4 regions of the Pseudarthrobacter sp. rb genome follow, and region 1 is predicted to be linked to each of the others. Evidence: riboswitches for the same ligand, from Rfam matches in the RefSeq annotation. Region 1 holds a riboswitch; each other region holds the start of a gene.
What was found. Region 1 has a riboswitch for thiamine pyrophosphate ahead of thiO (glycine oxidase ThiO). Riboswitches for the same ligand answer to the same signal wherever they lie in the genome.

Region 1 (3,310 bases):
ACCATTGGCTGCGCGGCACCACCTGGGCATTATGCGCGACGGCGACGCCCAGTTTCCCGCCGTCCGTCGCCTGTCCGTTGGGTGCCAGCGGGCGCCCGGTGACCTGGCTGACGAGCGTGGTGATGGAGGCGCCGTCGGCCACCTCGTGCGTGTTTCCGTTCAGGGTGATGTTCACGCTGTCTCCTTGATGTGGGGTGTGGTGGCGGCTGCCGCCGGCCGGGAGAACCGCTCCGGGCTGAAGGGCGCCCAGCGGGAATCGGATGTACCGTCCAGCAGCGCCGTGCAGATGGCGGCTGCGGCGGGTGTGAGCAGGACGCCGTGCCGGAAGAACCCGGTGGCGATGATGAGTCCCGGGACGTGCCCGTCGGCAGGGTTTCCGGACCCCGGATCCACCCGCACGCGGCCCAGCAGGGGCGCGTTGTCAGGGGTACCGGGGCGGGCCCGGGCGGTGCACTCGAGCAGTTCCAGTTCGGCGACGGCGGGCACCAGCGCCTGCGCGTCCCGCAGCAGCTGGTAGACGCCTCCGGCGCTCACGGCATCGGAGAGCGCGTCCTCGCGCTGGGTTGCCCCTATCACCACGGTTCCGTCCTGCCGGGGGACGATGTAGACGGGGACGCCGTGCACCAGGCCGCGCACCGTGGAGGTCACCAGGGGCTGGAGGTGCTGCGGAACGGCGAGGCGGAGGATGTCCCCGTGGACTGGGCGCAGTGGCAGGTCGAGGCCGTCGGGCAGGCCCCCAAGGTCCCCTGCCTGCAGGCCGTTGGCCACGATGGTTTCCGCCGCCAGGACGGTGCCGCCGCCGGCGAGGCTGGCACCGGTAACCGTTCCGCCCTCCCACAGCAGGCCGGCGGTCCGGTCGGGTACGGCATACCCGTCCACCGCTCCGGCGGCGGCCAGCTCCGGGGACCTAAGTGCAGCCCCCGCGAGGGCCAGCCGCAGGGCTGCCACCAGGCGCCGGGGATCCACCTGGTGGTCTGCGGGTGTGTCCAGGGCGCAGGCGATGGCGGGACTGAGCAGCGGTTCGCGTTTGCGGGCTTCGCGCACGGCCAGGGGCTCCACCCCCAGTCCGTTGGCCTGTTGTACCGCGCGGAGGTCCATCAGCGCGCGGCGGTCCGCGGCGTCGGCACCCACGGCGATTGTCGGCGTCGTCAGGTATCCGCAATCCGCCCCCGTCGCGCCGGCGATCCCCGCGGCGAACCCGGGCCAGCGGGACGATGCCTCAAGCATCAGTTCCAGGAGGTCCTCCTCCTGGTAGTGAAGTTCGCTGACCGGGGCAAGCATGCCCGCGGCGGCCCAGCTGGCACCGTTTCCGGGTGCGTCATCGATCAGGGCAACGGAGCGTCCGGAACGCTGCGCCTCCCAGGCGATGCCATGGCCCACCACTCCCCCGCCGATGACGGCGACGTCGGCACGGACGGTGGACTGGATGCCGGTATGGGCGGGCCCGGGGAAAGTGTCAACGGGGTTGCGCATGTGGTTCCTTCCCTACGCCGGCATTAACCGGATCAGGTCAAGCGGTCGGCTCTGACGCCCTCTCAGCCCGGCGCTTTGTGACAGCTGCCGCAGGCTCCCGCAGTACCTGCCCAGTTTAGAGGAACTAGGCTTGCAGGCATGAATGTGTCCGCCTCATCCCTGCCCGCCGGTCCCCACGCTCCAGCCACCGCAGCCCTCACCGCCGAAGTTGCCAACGCCGGCCACAGCGACGCCCTCAAGGCAGCCCGCCTGTATCTCTGCACCGACGCACGGACGGCGCGCGGCGATTTCGCGGAGTTCGTGGACGCCGCGTTTGCCGGCGGCGTGGACATCATCCAGCTGCGCGACAAGACCATCGAGGCCGCAGAGGAACTGGACCTCCTGGCGGTCCTGAAGGAAACAGCGGTACGCCATGGCCGGCTCTGGGCCGTCAACGACCGTGCGGACATCGCCGTGCTGTCCGGGGCACCGGTGTTCCACATTGGCCAGAAGGACCTTCCGCTGCCGGCAGCACGGACGCTGGTCGACGGAAACGCGGCCATTGGACTCTCCAGCCACACCACCGACCAGGTGGACGCCGCCTTGGCCGCAACGGTTGGGCCGTCAGGGCTGGACTATTTCTGCGTGGGTCCGGTCTGGGCCACACCCACCAAGCCCGGCAGGGCCGCCGTCGGCCCTGAACTGGTGACATATGCCGCCGAAGCCTCCCGGCAGGCCGGAGATCCCGTGCCGTGGTTTGCCATCGGCGGCATCGACCACGGAAACGTCCGGGAAGTGGTGGAGGCGGGTGCCGGCAGGATCGTGGTGGTCCGCGCCATCACGGAGGCACCCGACCCCGCGGCCGCCGCCGCCTCCCTGCTCGACGCGCTGGACGGCACCGGCTCCTGAGCCTGCTTAATTCCGGGACTTGGGGATACGCTGATTTTTGTGTCACATCATCGGTTGGCCCCCAACGTCCATGACCACAAGAATGCCCTGGAAGAGGCGCTGGGCCTGCTGCGGACGGAACTTGAACTGCCGGGGCCGTACCCCGCCGAAGCAGTGGAAGACGCCCGGGCCGCCATCGCGGCGCTGAAACTGCCGTCATACGACCTGACCACCGTCGAGTTCGTGACCATCGATCCGGCGTCCTCCACGGACCTGGACCAGGCAGTGTTCATCGAACGGGACGGAAACGGCTACCGGGTCATGTACGCCATCGCCGACGTTCCGGCGTTTGTTGCTCCGGGCGGTCCGCTGGACGCCGAAACCCGGCGCCGGGGACAGACGTTCTACGCCCCGGACGGCCGGATCCCGCTGCACCCCGAGGTGATCAGCGAGGGCGCCGGAAGCCTGTTGCCCGGCCAGGAGTGTTCGGCTTTCGTCTGGGACTTCACGCTCGACGGCGACGCGACAGTGCTGTCCGTGGGCGTCCGGAGGGCGCGGGTCATCAGCCGTGACAAGCTCAGCTACAAAGGCGCCCAGACCGATCTTGACGCCGGGACTGCCTCGACCGTGCTGGGGCTGCTCCGCGAGGTGGGGCTGAAGCGGGTGACGCTGGAACGGGCACGCGGGGGCGCCAGCCTGAACATGCCTGAGCAGGAGATCGTCCAGTTGCCCGACGGCGGCTACCGGATCGACGCTGTTCCGCAGCTTCCCGTGGAGGACTGGAATGCACAGATTTCCCTGATGACCGGAATGGCCGCCGCACAGCTCATGCTGGAGGGCAAAGTGGGCATCCTGCGCACCATGCCCGCACCGGATGAACGGTCCCTGCGGCATTTCCGGCTGCAGACCGAGGTGCTGGGCAGGCCGTGGGACGGGGAGGTCAGCTACGGCGAGTACCTCCGGTCGCTCG
Region 2 (3,310 bases), 330 kb from region 1:
CCGTGAAGGCCCGCGGCTCGTACTGGGCAGCCGTAGCGACGGTGGCGGCGAGGGAAGCCTGGTCCTCGAAAAGCAGCGCAGTGTGGAACAGGCCTGCTTCTCCCCTGCCGGGAAGGTGCAGTCCGGGAGCCGGCGCGAGGTGGACCAACGGCCTGCCCAGGCGGCCAAGGTAGAGCCCGCCGTCCTGCTCGGCCACCACCTCAAGGCCCAGCGCACGCTGGTAGTAGTCGGTCATGACCTTCATGTCGCCCACCTTGAGCATCACGGTGCCCATGGCGAGGTCGGCAGGAAGAAGATCCTGGCTGCTGGCTGATGCGGTCATTGAAGGCTCCTAGCATTGGCGGCCGTCCCATTGGCGGCCTGTCACCTATTAAAATTACTTGAAGCTTCAATTTATTCCAAGTCCCTGCGAGCCGTTTGTCAGCGAATGATCCGCCCGCCCAGCACCACGTGCTCCAGCGCATGAATGGTCTCCGGTACCGCCCGCGGGTCTTCCCGGCATACGACGACGTCGGCGCGGACCCCTTCCTCCACTCCGTCCGCTCCCAGCCACGTTCGTGCTGCCCAGCAGGCGGAGTCGAGGGCCGCGTCCATGGGCAGGCCGGCGCCGTGCAGGGCCAGGATTTCGTCCGTGATCCTGCCGTGCCGGATCACGCTGCCGGCGTCGGTACCGGCAAAGATGCGCACGCCCGCGGCATGGGCTTCCGCCACCCGCTCGAGCCTGCGTTCCCACAGGGCGCGCATGTGCGCGGCATAGCGTGGGAACTTGGGATCCGCCTGCGCAGCAATGTCGGGGAAGGTGGCGATATTGATGAGCGTGGGCACGATCGGTACGCCCTGCTCCACGAACCGGGGCAGGTGGCGGGGCAGGAGCCCGGTGGCGTGCTCGACGCAGTCAATGCCGGCGTCCAGCACCTGGTCCAGGGTGTCTTCGGCGAAGCAGTGCGCCGTCACCCGGGCGCCTTCGTCGTGCGCCGCCTGGGCGGCATCGCGTACGACGGGGGCGGGAAACGACGGCGCCAGGTCGCCGGCGCTGCGGTCAATCCAGTCGCCCACCAGCTTGACCCAGCCGTCGCCGTCGCGCGCCTGCTTGCGGACGGCCTCCACGAGGCCGTCCGGTTCAACTTCCTCAGCGAAGCCCCGCAGGTAGCGGCGCGTCCGGGCGATATGGCGCCCGGCACGGATCAACACCGGGAAGTCCCTGCCACCCTGCATCCAGCGGGTATCCGCCGGCGAGCCGGCGTCCCGGACCAGGAGGGTTCCGGCGTTGAGGTCCGCCTGCGCCTGGTCCCTGGCGGCTGCGGGCTCCACAGGGCCTGCGGGGCCCAGGCCGATGTGGCAGTGGGCGTCCACGAAGCCCGGCAGGACCCAGCCGTCGAGTATCCGGCGGGGAGGAGTGTCCGGCTTGTTGAACGTGAGCCTTCCGTCCACCGACCAAAGTCCATGCCGCACCCGGTCCGGTGCGGTCAGGACGGGTCCACGGAAGTGGATGATGTCTGCCATGGGGCTCCTTTCGATGCCCGGTCAGGCTAGCACCGCAATTATGACAAGCCCGGTTCAGGGGCCTGTGGTAGCTTCGTTCCTGACCACACGGGTGCCCTTGCAGGGGCTGAGATCGGGCTGACGCAGCCTGCGACCGTTGAACCTGTCCGGGTAATGCCGGCGAAGGAAGTGAGTATTCCCTTGAGTACGCAAAACACCCAGTTGAACCCTGCCCTGATGCCGTCCGCCGGGGAGCCCGGCGGCACATCAGCTCCGCAGGTAACCCAGTCCCTGAAGTCCCATTCCCTGGCCTATCTTGCGGATGAGGCGTCCGGGGTCCGGGTACCTGTGACGGAAATTGCCCTTGAGTCGTCACCCAACGGCCAGCCGAACGCACCCTTCCGGACTTACCGGACTGCGGGGCCCGGCAGCGATCCCGTACGCGGCCTGCAGCCCTTCCGCTCAGGGTGGATCGCGGCGCGCGGGGACACCGAGCCCTACGGCGGCCGGGAGCGCAACCTGCTCGACGACGGCCGCTCGGCCGTACGCCGCGGCGCCGCCTCCGCGGAGTGGAAGGGCGCACAGCCGGTGCCCCGCCGCGCCGTCGACGGCCGGACGGTGACGCAGATGCACTATGCCCGGCAGGGAATCGTCACGCAGGAAATGCGGTTCGTGGCGCTGCGCGAAAACTGCGACGTTGAACTGGTCCGCAGCGAGGTTGCCGCCGGCAGGGCCATCATCCCGAACAACATCAACCATCCGGAATCCGAGCCGATGATCATTGGCAAGGCTTTCCTGGTGAAGATCAACGCGAACATTGGCAACTCTGCGGTGACGAGCTCCATCGCGGAGGAGGTGGACAAGCTGCAGTGGGCCACCCAGTGGGGTGCCGACACCGTCATGGACCTCTCCACCGGCGACGACATCCACACCACGCGGGAGTGGATCATCCGCAACTCCCCCGTGCCGATCGGGACGGTGCCGATCTACCAGGCGCTGGAAAAGGTCAACGGCGAGGCCAACGCCCTCACCTGGGAGATCTTCCGGGACACGGTGATCGAACAGTGCGAACAGGGTGTGGACTACATGACCATCCACGCCGGCGTGCTGCTCCGCTATGTTCCGCTGACCGCCAACCGCGTCACCGGCATTGTCTCGCGCGGTGGCTCCATCATGGCGGGCTGGTGCCTGGCCCACCACCAGGAGAACTTCCTGTACACGCACTTCGATGAGCTGTGCGAAATCTTCGCCAAATACGACGTCGCCTTCTCGCTGGGTGACGGCCTCCGCCCCGGTTCCACGGCGGACGCCAACGACGCCGCGCAGTTCGCGGAGCTGGACACGCTCGCCGAGCTGACGCAGCGGGCCTGGGAGTATGACGTCCAGGTGATGGTGGAGGGGCCGGGCCACGTTCCCTTCCACCTGGTCCGTGAGAACGTGGAACGGCAGCAGGAGCTGTGCAAGGGTGCGCCCTTCTATACCCTGGGCCCGCTGGTCACCGACATCGCTCCCGGCTACGACCACATCACGTCGGCAATCGGCGCCACCGAGATTGCCCGGTACGGGACAGCCATGCTCTGCTACGTCACACCAAAGGAACATCTGGGGCTGCCCAACAAGGACGACGTCAAGACGGGTGTCATCACCTACAAGATCGCGGCGCACGCGGCGGACCTGGCCAAGGGCCACCCGGGGGCGCACGAACGGGACGATGCCCTGTCCAAGGCACGGTTCGAATTCCGCTGGCGCGACCAGTTCGCCCTGTCCCTGGATCCTGTGACCGCGGAGGCGTTCCACGACGAGACGCTTCCCGCTGAACCAGCCAAGA
Region 3 (3,310 bases), on a different contig from region 1:
TGTGCGGATCCGCTTCCTTCAACTGGTACACGGATTTGTGGATCAGGAACTCTTTGAGCTGCTCCAGGCTTGCCTTCCGTGCCACGAAGCGGGAAACGCTCGGGCCGGTGTCCATAGCGGCGAGGCCGAAAAGGACGTCGGCCACGGCATCGCTGGTCATGGCAATCCCGGCGGCCAGTTCGACATTACCGGCGGTTTGGCGTGCGGCGGCGCGAAGGGCGGCTTCAAAGGGTTCTTCGATCAGTCGCCGGACCCTGATCAGGGCCGGTTCCCACTCCCAAGCGTCGCTGACCCCGTCCAGGCCCGAGTAGTGCAGTTCGTACAGGCAAAAGAGTGACAGCTGGATGTCTTCGTCGGCAATGATGTCACCGGTACCCGCCACCTGCGCCGACACCAGCCGGTGCAGCCCGTCCAGCTCCGGAGCGGCAGCATCAGGGGCCTTCGACAGGGCCGCAAAGAGCGCGCTGCTGACGGGTCCTCTGGTGTCCGGGATTCTCATGGTGCTCCTTGGTTGCCGCGCCGGTTCGGGGAACGGCCGCCGATGGTGCTCCCGTTCCCTGTGGTGGTCGTACCCCGGGGGACAACATAGTAAGCATGATTACTAATAAAAGCTAAGCAGCCCGGGGCCGCTTGGCATGTACCGGTGCGTGTCCCGCTGCGCCGGGTCAGCCGGCGCTACTCGTCCAGCGCCGAACCCAGGATGTCGCGCAGGGCCTCCACCACCAGTTCGTGGTCCTGCAGCTGCGGCAAGCCGGACACCGCCACGGAAGCCACCACACCAACGCCCGTGACCTGGATCGGAAACGCGCCCCCGTGTGCCGCATAGCGGGACTGGTCGAACCAGGCGTTGTCCTCGATCCGGCCGCCGCCCAGCCGGCCGCGCAGTCCCACCAGGAGGGAGGGCACCTCGTACCGCAGGGCAGTGCGCTGCTTGGCCCGGATCCAGTGGCCGTTGTCGGGCGTGGCGCCCGGAAGTGCGACATGGAACAGCACCTGGTCACCCTTGGCGATGTCGATGGCGATGGGCAATGACCGCTCCTTGCCCAGCTCAACGAGGAGCAGGCCCAGGTTCAACGAATCATCCAGCGAGAAGCCGGGAAACTGGAGCTCCCGGACCTCCGCCTCGATGCGGGCAATCTGCGCCTCCAGTGAGCCCTCCGGCTGGGCGTCGCTGGAATCAGGATCGAACCCGGTCACATCCGGTGGATTGGCGGTCATGGCCCTCAATCTACTCCTGCCAGGTGTAAACTTGACCACGCCCAACTGGGCAAAATAGACAGCGTTACCCAACCACAAGCAACACTAAAAACGACAGGGGAGCGCCGCCGTCGGGCATCCTGGCACAGGCCGGGCACCGCAGGTGGGCGCTGAGAGTGCGGACAGCCGCAGACCCTCGAACCTGATCCGGTTAGTACCGGCGCAAGGGAGTCGAGTTCTCAAAGTGTCGCGGATGCACGGCCACAGGCCTGCACCCGGGTCCACTTTCCCCTCCTGTTTCCCAGGAGGATCACATGAGCACTGCAGCAATCAAGAAGACCACCAGTAAGTCCTGGCGCGTCGTGGACATCGTCGTCGCCGCGCTGGTGGCCATCGCGGGCGGCGTCATCTTCTGGGCATGGGACCAGGGTGCCGCCGCACTGTCCGCCCCCATGAACGCCGCCTACCCGCCCCTGACCGGACTGCTCGCCGGCGGCTGGATGATTCCCGGGGTGCTGGGCATGCTCATCATCCGCAAGCCCGGAGCCGCCCTGTTCTGCGAGACCGTAGCCGCAACCGGCGAACTGCTGATGGGTTCCCAGTACGGCGCCTCGGTCCTGTTCTCGGGTTTCATCCAGGGCCTGGGCGCGGAAATCATTTTCGCGATCTTCGTCTACCGCAAGTTCAACCTGCCCGTATCGCTGCTGGCCGGCGCCGCGGCAGGGTTCTTCTGCGGCCTGAATGACTCGTTTGCGCCGTGGGGCTGGAACATTGCCTACTCCGGCGCGGACAAGCTCGCCTACATCGTGCTGACCACCCTTTCCGGGGCCATCCTGGCTGGCGCTTTGTCCTGGCTTGCCACCCGCGGCCTGGCCCGCACCGGCGTGCTGGGCTCCTTCGCGTCCCGCAAGGCTGCCACGGAGCCCGTCTTCTCCTGATGGCACCCTCCCAGGACGCCTCCGGCACGGTCCGGCCTGCCGCCATCGCCGCCCGCGGCTGGGGCTGGCGGCACGCCGGAAGGGCCAAGCCCGCCGTCCACGGCCTTGACCTGGACATCGCCCCCGGGGAGCGGGTGCTCCTGCTGGGGCCTTCCGGCGCCGGGAAGTCCACCCTGCTGCACGCCCTGGCCGGCGTCCTGGGAGACATCAACGACGACGGCGAGGCGGGCGACGCCGACGAGTCCGGTTCGCTGCTGGTGGACGGAGCCCCGCCCCGGGCACGGCGCGGCCGCGCCGGTCTCATGCAGCAGGACCCGGAGACCCAGGTGGTCCTGTCGCGGGTGGGGGACGACGTCGCCTTCGGCGCCGAAAACCTTGCGGTGCCCCGCGACGCCATCTGGCCGCGCGTTCACGAGGCACTTGCCGACGTCGGGCTCGCCCACCTCCCGCTGGACCACCCGACGTCGGCCCTGTCCGGCGGCCAAAAGCAGCGCCTGGCGCTGGCGGGCATCCTGGCGATGCGTCCCGGACTGATCCTGCTGGACGAGCCCACCGCCAACCTGGACCCGGACGGTGTGCTGGAGGTCCGCGACGCCGTGGCCCGCTCCCTGGACAAAACCGGGGCGACGCTGGTGGTGGTGGAGCACCGGGTGTCCGTCTGGAAGGACCTGGTGGACCGGATCGTGGTCCTGCAGCCCGGCTCCGCGGCCGATCCTGCAGTGCTCCTGGACGGGCCGCCGGACCGCGTACTTACCGAGGCGCGGAGCATGCTCGCCGCAGCGGGCGTCTGGGTACCCGGGTACGTGCCGGCCACACGCGCCCGCGCCGCCGTCCCGGCTCCCGGCGCAGGCAGCCTCCTGCTGGCCGCAGAGCAGCTGGGCGTCTCCCGCGAACGCCCCCGCCGCAAAGGCTTCCGGAAGATCCTGCCTGTCCCGGTCCAGGAAGGCGTGGCCGCGCAGGTCCGCGCCGGGCAGGCCCTTGCCATCACCGGCGCCAACGGCGCCGGCAAGTCCACGTTCGCGCTGACCCTCGGCGGGCTGCTTGAGCCGGTGTCCGGAAAAGTGTCCGCGACGTTGGACCTCAGCCGCGGTGCCGGCATCGATCCCTACAAGTGGAAGGCCGAGCAGCTGATTTCGCGGGTGGGCACGGTATTCCAGGAGCCGGAGCACCAGTTC
Region 4 (3,310 bases), on a different contig from region 1:
GGGCCGCCTTGAGAAGTGGACCAAGGACCAGGACATCTTCGCCGCCTGGCGCATCGATGAGCAGATCCACAAGGCACTTGAACGGAAGGTCTTCCTGCCCTCCGGCGGCTCCCTGGTGATCGACCGTACCGAGGCGATGACCGTGGTGGACGTCAACACGGGCAAGTTCACCGGCAGCGGCGGCAACCTTGAGGAAACCGTCACCAAGAACAACCTCGAGGCAGCCGAGGAAGTGGTGCGCCAGCTGAGGCTCCGCGACATCGGCGGCATCATCGTCATCGACTTCATCGACATGGTGCTCGAATCCAACCGCGACCTGGTCCTGCGCCGCCTGGTGGAGTGCCTGGGCCGTGACCGGACCAAGCACCAGGTGGCCGAGGTCACCTCACTCGGCCTGGTCCAGATGACCCGCAAGCGCATGGGTACCGGACTGCTGGAAGTATTTGGCGAGCAGTGCGAGGCCTGCGCCGGCCGTGGTGTTGTGACCCACGACGACCCCGTGGAGCACCGCCGCGCCAACATCGTTGCGGCCGAGCACCACGTCCAGCGCACCGACAACCGGCCCGAGACCCGCACGGAAGCCCGTCCGGAAGGGCAGCGGAGCGACAATGCCCAGCCCGGCGTGCGTCCCGAACGCAAGCGGCGGCGCGGACGCGGCGGGCAGCAGCCCGAAGCGGCCCCGGCACCTGCCGTCCATGTGCACACGGTCCAGCCGGACCCGTCGGACGCCGAGCGGCACGCCAAGGCGGAGGCAACCAGGCTTGCCCTGGCGAACATTGCCGCTGCGGCCCACGCGGCCCACCTGCATGACGACGAGGTGGCGGCAGCCCGGCAGGTGCCTTCTGTGGAGCCTGCGCCGGCGCCCGTCGAGGAGAAGCACGACGCCGACGCCCCGGTACGTCCTGCAGCTGTCCTGACGTTCGGCGGCGAGGAAGTCCCGCTTCCGTTCGTGGAGCACGCTGAGGAACAGCATCCCCAGCCTGCCCTTACCCTGGACCGGCTCGCGGAAGCGTTCGCCCACCTCGGCCAGCCGGCGTCCCCTGTGGAGAACGCGCCTGCCAAGACCGCCGAAGCCGTGAAGGTGCCGGAAACTGTGGCGCCGGAACGGCAGCACGACGACGGGGGAGCGGAAGCGCGCTCCGCCGCAACGGAAGCTGCAGCCGGGAAGGACTACTCCGACCACACGCTGGAGCAGTCGCGGCAACGCAGGCCGCGGCGCCACCGTGCCGCCAGCCGTGCGCAGGGTGCCGCCAACGAGACCGCCGTCCAGCAGCACGAAAACGTCCAGGCGGCAGGCGCGGGCCATTCGCACGCAGCCAAGGCTCCTGAACCCGTGAAGCCCCAGCTGGCGCCGGCGGAACCGGGCAAGGCGCCTGAGGAGCCGATCATCCTCGGCGTGGGTGTGCCTGCCTCGGAGCTCTAGGTACAGGAGTTTCCGGTCAAACGGCCGGCCGCGCAGTAAGGAATCCCCGTCCTGCGGACGATTCCCCCGGGAAGTACCGGGGGAATCGTCCGTGTGGCGGGGATTTCTGCTGCCGGGAGGTTGTTTTTCCCTTGAACCGGGCGCTGTCATCCTTTTTCCTGATGCGGCCTACGGGCTAGGGTGGAAACCGACACGGGGTGCCGCGCAGAAGGCCGGCTGAGATCCAGACCCGTTGAACCTGTCCGGCTAGTACCGGCGAAGGGATGTCTCTTGTCTTCGACCCTTTCCGTGCCCCTGCCTGCTGCCTCCGGCGTTCCGACCGCGCTGCCCCTGGGCCGGGACGTCCCGCGGGTCCTCTCGATCGCGGGCTCCGACCCGTCCGGTGGCGCCGGCATCCAGGCCGACCTCAAAAGCATTGCTGCCCACGGCGGATATGGCATGGCTGCCATCACCGCCCTGACGGCACAGAATACCCGTGGCGTGCAGGCTGTCCACGTTCCTCCGGCCGCTTTCCTGGCCGAACAACTGGACGCGGTCAGCGACGATATTTCCATCGACGCGGTCAAGATCGGCATGCTGGGCGACGAGAGCGTCATCCGCACTGTCCGGCAATGGCTGGAGAAGGTCCGCCCCGCCGTCGTGGTCCTCGACCCGGTGATGGTGGCCACCAGTGGTGACCGGCTGCTGAAGGAATCCGCTGAGGCTGCCCTCCGCGAACTGCTGCCGCTGGCGCACCTCATCACTCCCAACCTCCCGGAGCTTGCCATGCTGGTGGGCGGGGAGCCTGCCGGGACCTGGACGGCGGCGCTGGACCAGGGGAGGCGCCTTGCCGATGCCACCGGGGCCACCGTGCTGGTCAAGGGTGGCCACCTCGCAGGTGCAGACTGCCCGGACGCGCTGGTCAACACGGCCGGCCTCATGTCGCAGGAAGTGGTGGAAGTGCACGGCAAACGAATTTCCACCCGCAACAGCCACGGCACCGGCTGCTCCCTGTCCTCCGCGATGGCCACCGTCCAGGCACGCCTTGGCGACTGGGAGGCATCGCTCCTGACGGTCAAGCCATGGCTGGCCGGCGCCCTTGAGAACTCGGAGCAGCTCGAGGTGGGCCGGGGAAACGGCCCCGTGCACCATTTCCACCATGTGCGGCCGGCCCTCGCGGAAGGCGCCTTCGCTGCCCGGCTGTGGACGGAAGCGCAGCAGGACCTGACGGACATCTACGCCCTGGACTTCATCCGCGGCCTGGCCTCCGGAGACCTTGCCGAGAAGGACTTTGCCTACTACCTGGCGCAGGACGCCCTGTACCTGAACGGCTACTCCCGGGTCCTCGCCCGGGCGAGTGCCCTGGCCCCGTCCGAAGCGGAGCAGCTGTTCTGGGCGGGATCCTCGCAGCAGTGCCTGGAAGTGGAGTCGGAGCTGCACCGCTCATGGCTCAGCACCCGCCCTGCCCAGGGCGGACTTGGCCCCGTCACCAAGGCGTATGTTGACCACCTCACCGCAGCGTCGGCGTCGGGCAGTTACGCCGTCCTGGCCGCCGCAGTCCTGCCCTGTTTCTGGCTCTACGCCGAGGTCGGGGAAAAGCTGCACGCCCAGTTCCTTGCCTCGGGAGAGCCCGACGGCCACGCCTACGCGGCCTGGCTCCGGACCTACGCCGACGAGGGCTTCGCCGAAGCCACCCGGCGGGCCATCGCCATTGTGGACGCGGCGGGGCGGAAGGCCTCCGACCACGAACGGGCGGCGATGGTGACCGCGTTCAAGCAGTCCTGCCGCCTGGAAGTGGAATTCTTCGACGCGCCGAGGCTGCATTCCTGACCCCTTCGGGCAGCACCGCCGCTATTATGGAGGGGCATGGTTGCGGTGCAGCTTGTCGGGGTGTGGTTACTACCACAG

Region 2: it holds a riboswitch for thiamine pyrophosphate, as region 1 does, so the genes downstream of both, thiC (phosphomethylpyrimidine synthase ThiC) here and thiO (glycine oxidase ThiO) in region 1, are expected to answer to the same signal.
Region 3: it holds a riboswitch for thiamine pyrophosphate, as region 1 does, so the genes downstream of both, ACWRN3_RS17640 (ECF transporter S component) here and thiO (glycine oxidase ThiO) in region 1, are expected to answer to the same signal.
Region 4: it holds a riboswitch for thiamine pyrophosphate, as region 1 does, so the genes downstream of both, thiD (bifunctional hydroxymethylpyrimidine kinase/phosphomethylpyrimidine kinase) here and thiO (glycine oxidase ThiO) in region 1, are expected to answer to the same signal.

What each region holds. Positions count from the first base shown of each region.
Region 1 covers NZ_JBWJAR010000003.1:22,989-26,298, reverse strand. The annotation lists gene thiS (sulfur carrier protein ThiS) at 1-175, opposite strand, end outside; gene thiO (glycine oxidase ThiO) at 172-1,473, opposite strand; TPP riboswitch at 1,466-1,584, opposite strand; gene thiE (thiamine phosphate synthase) at 1,612-2,361, shown strand; gene ACWRN3_RS05175 (RNB domain-containing ribonuclease) at 2,401-3,310, shown strand, end outside.
Region 2 covers NZ_JBWJAR010000003.1:356,713-360,022, reverse strand. The annotation lists gene ACWRN3_RS06655 (VOC family protein) at 1-322, opposite strand, end outside; gene ACWRN3_RS06650 (amidohydrolase family protein) at 421-1,503, opposite strand; TPP riboswitch at 1,581-1,688, shown strand; gene thiC (phosphomethylpyrimidine synthase ThiC) at 1,684-3,310, shown strand, end outside.
Region 3 covers NZ_JBWJAR010000015.1:68,941-72,250, forward strand. The annotation lists gene ACWRN3_RS17630 (iron-containing redox enzyme family protein) at 1-499, opposite strand, end outside; gene ACWRN3_RS17635 (heme-degrading domain-containing protein) at 676-1,218, opposite strand; TPP riboswitch at 1,304-1,444, shown strand; gene ACWRN3_RS17640 (ECF transporter S component) at 1,512-2,135, shown strand; gene ACWRN3_RS17645 (ABC transporter ATP-binding protein) at 2,135-3,310, shown strand, end outside.
Region 4 covers NZ_JBWJAR010000002.1:477,645-480,954, reverse strand. The annotation lists gene ACWRN3_RS04975 (Rne/Rng family ribonuclease) at 1-1,423, shown strand, start outside; TPP riboswitch at 1,607-1,704, shown strand; gene thiD (bifunctional hydroxymethylpyrimidine kinase/phosphomethylpyrimidine kinase) at 1,712-3,232, shown strand.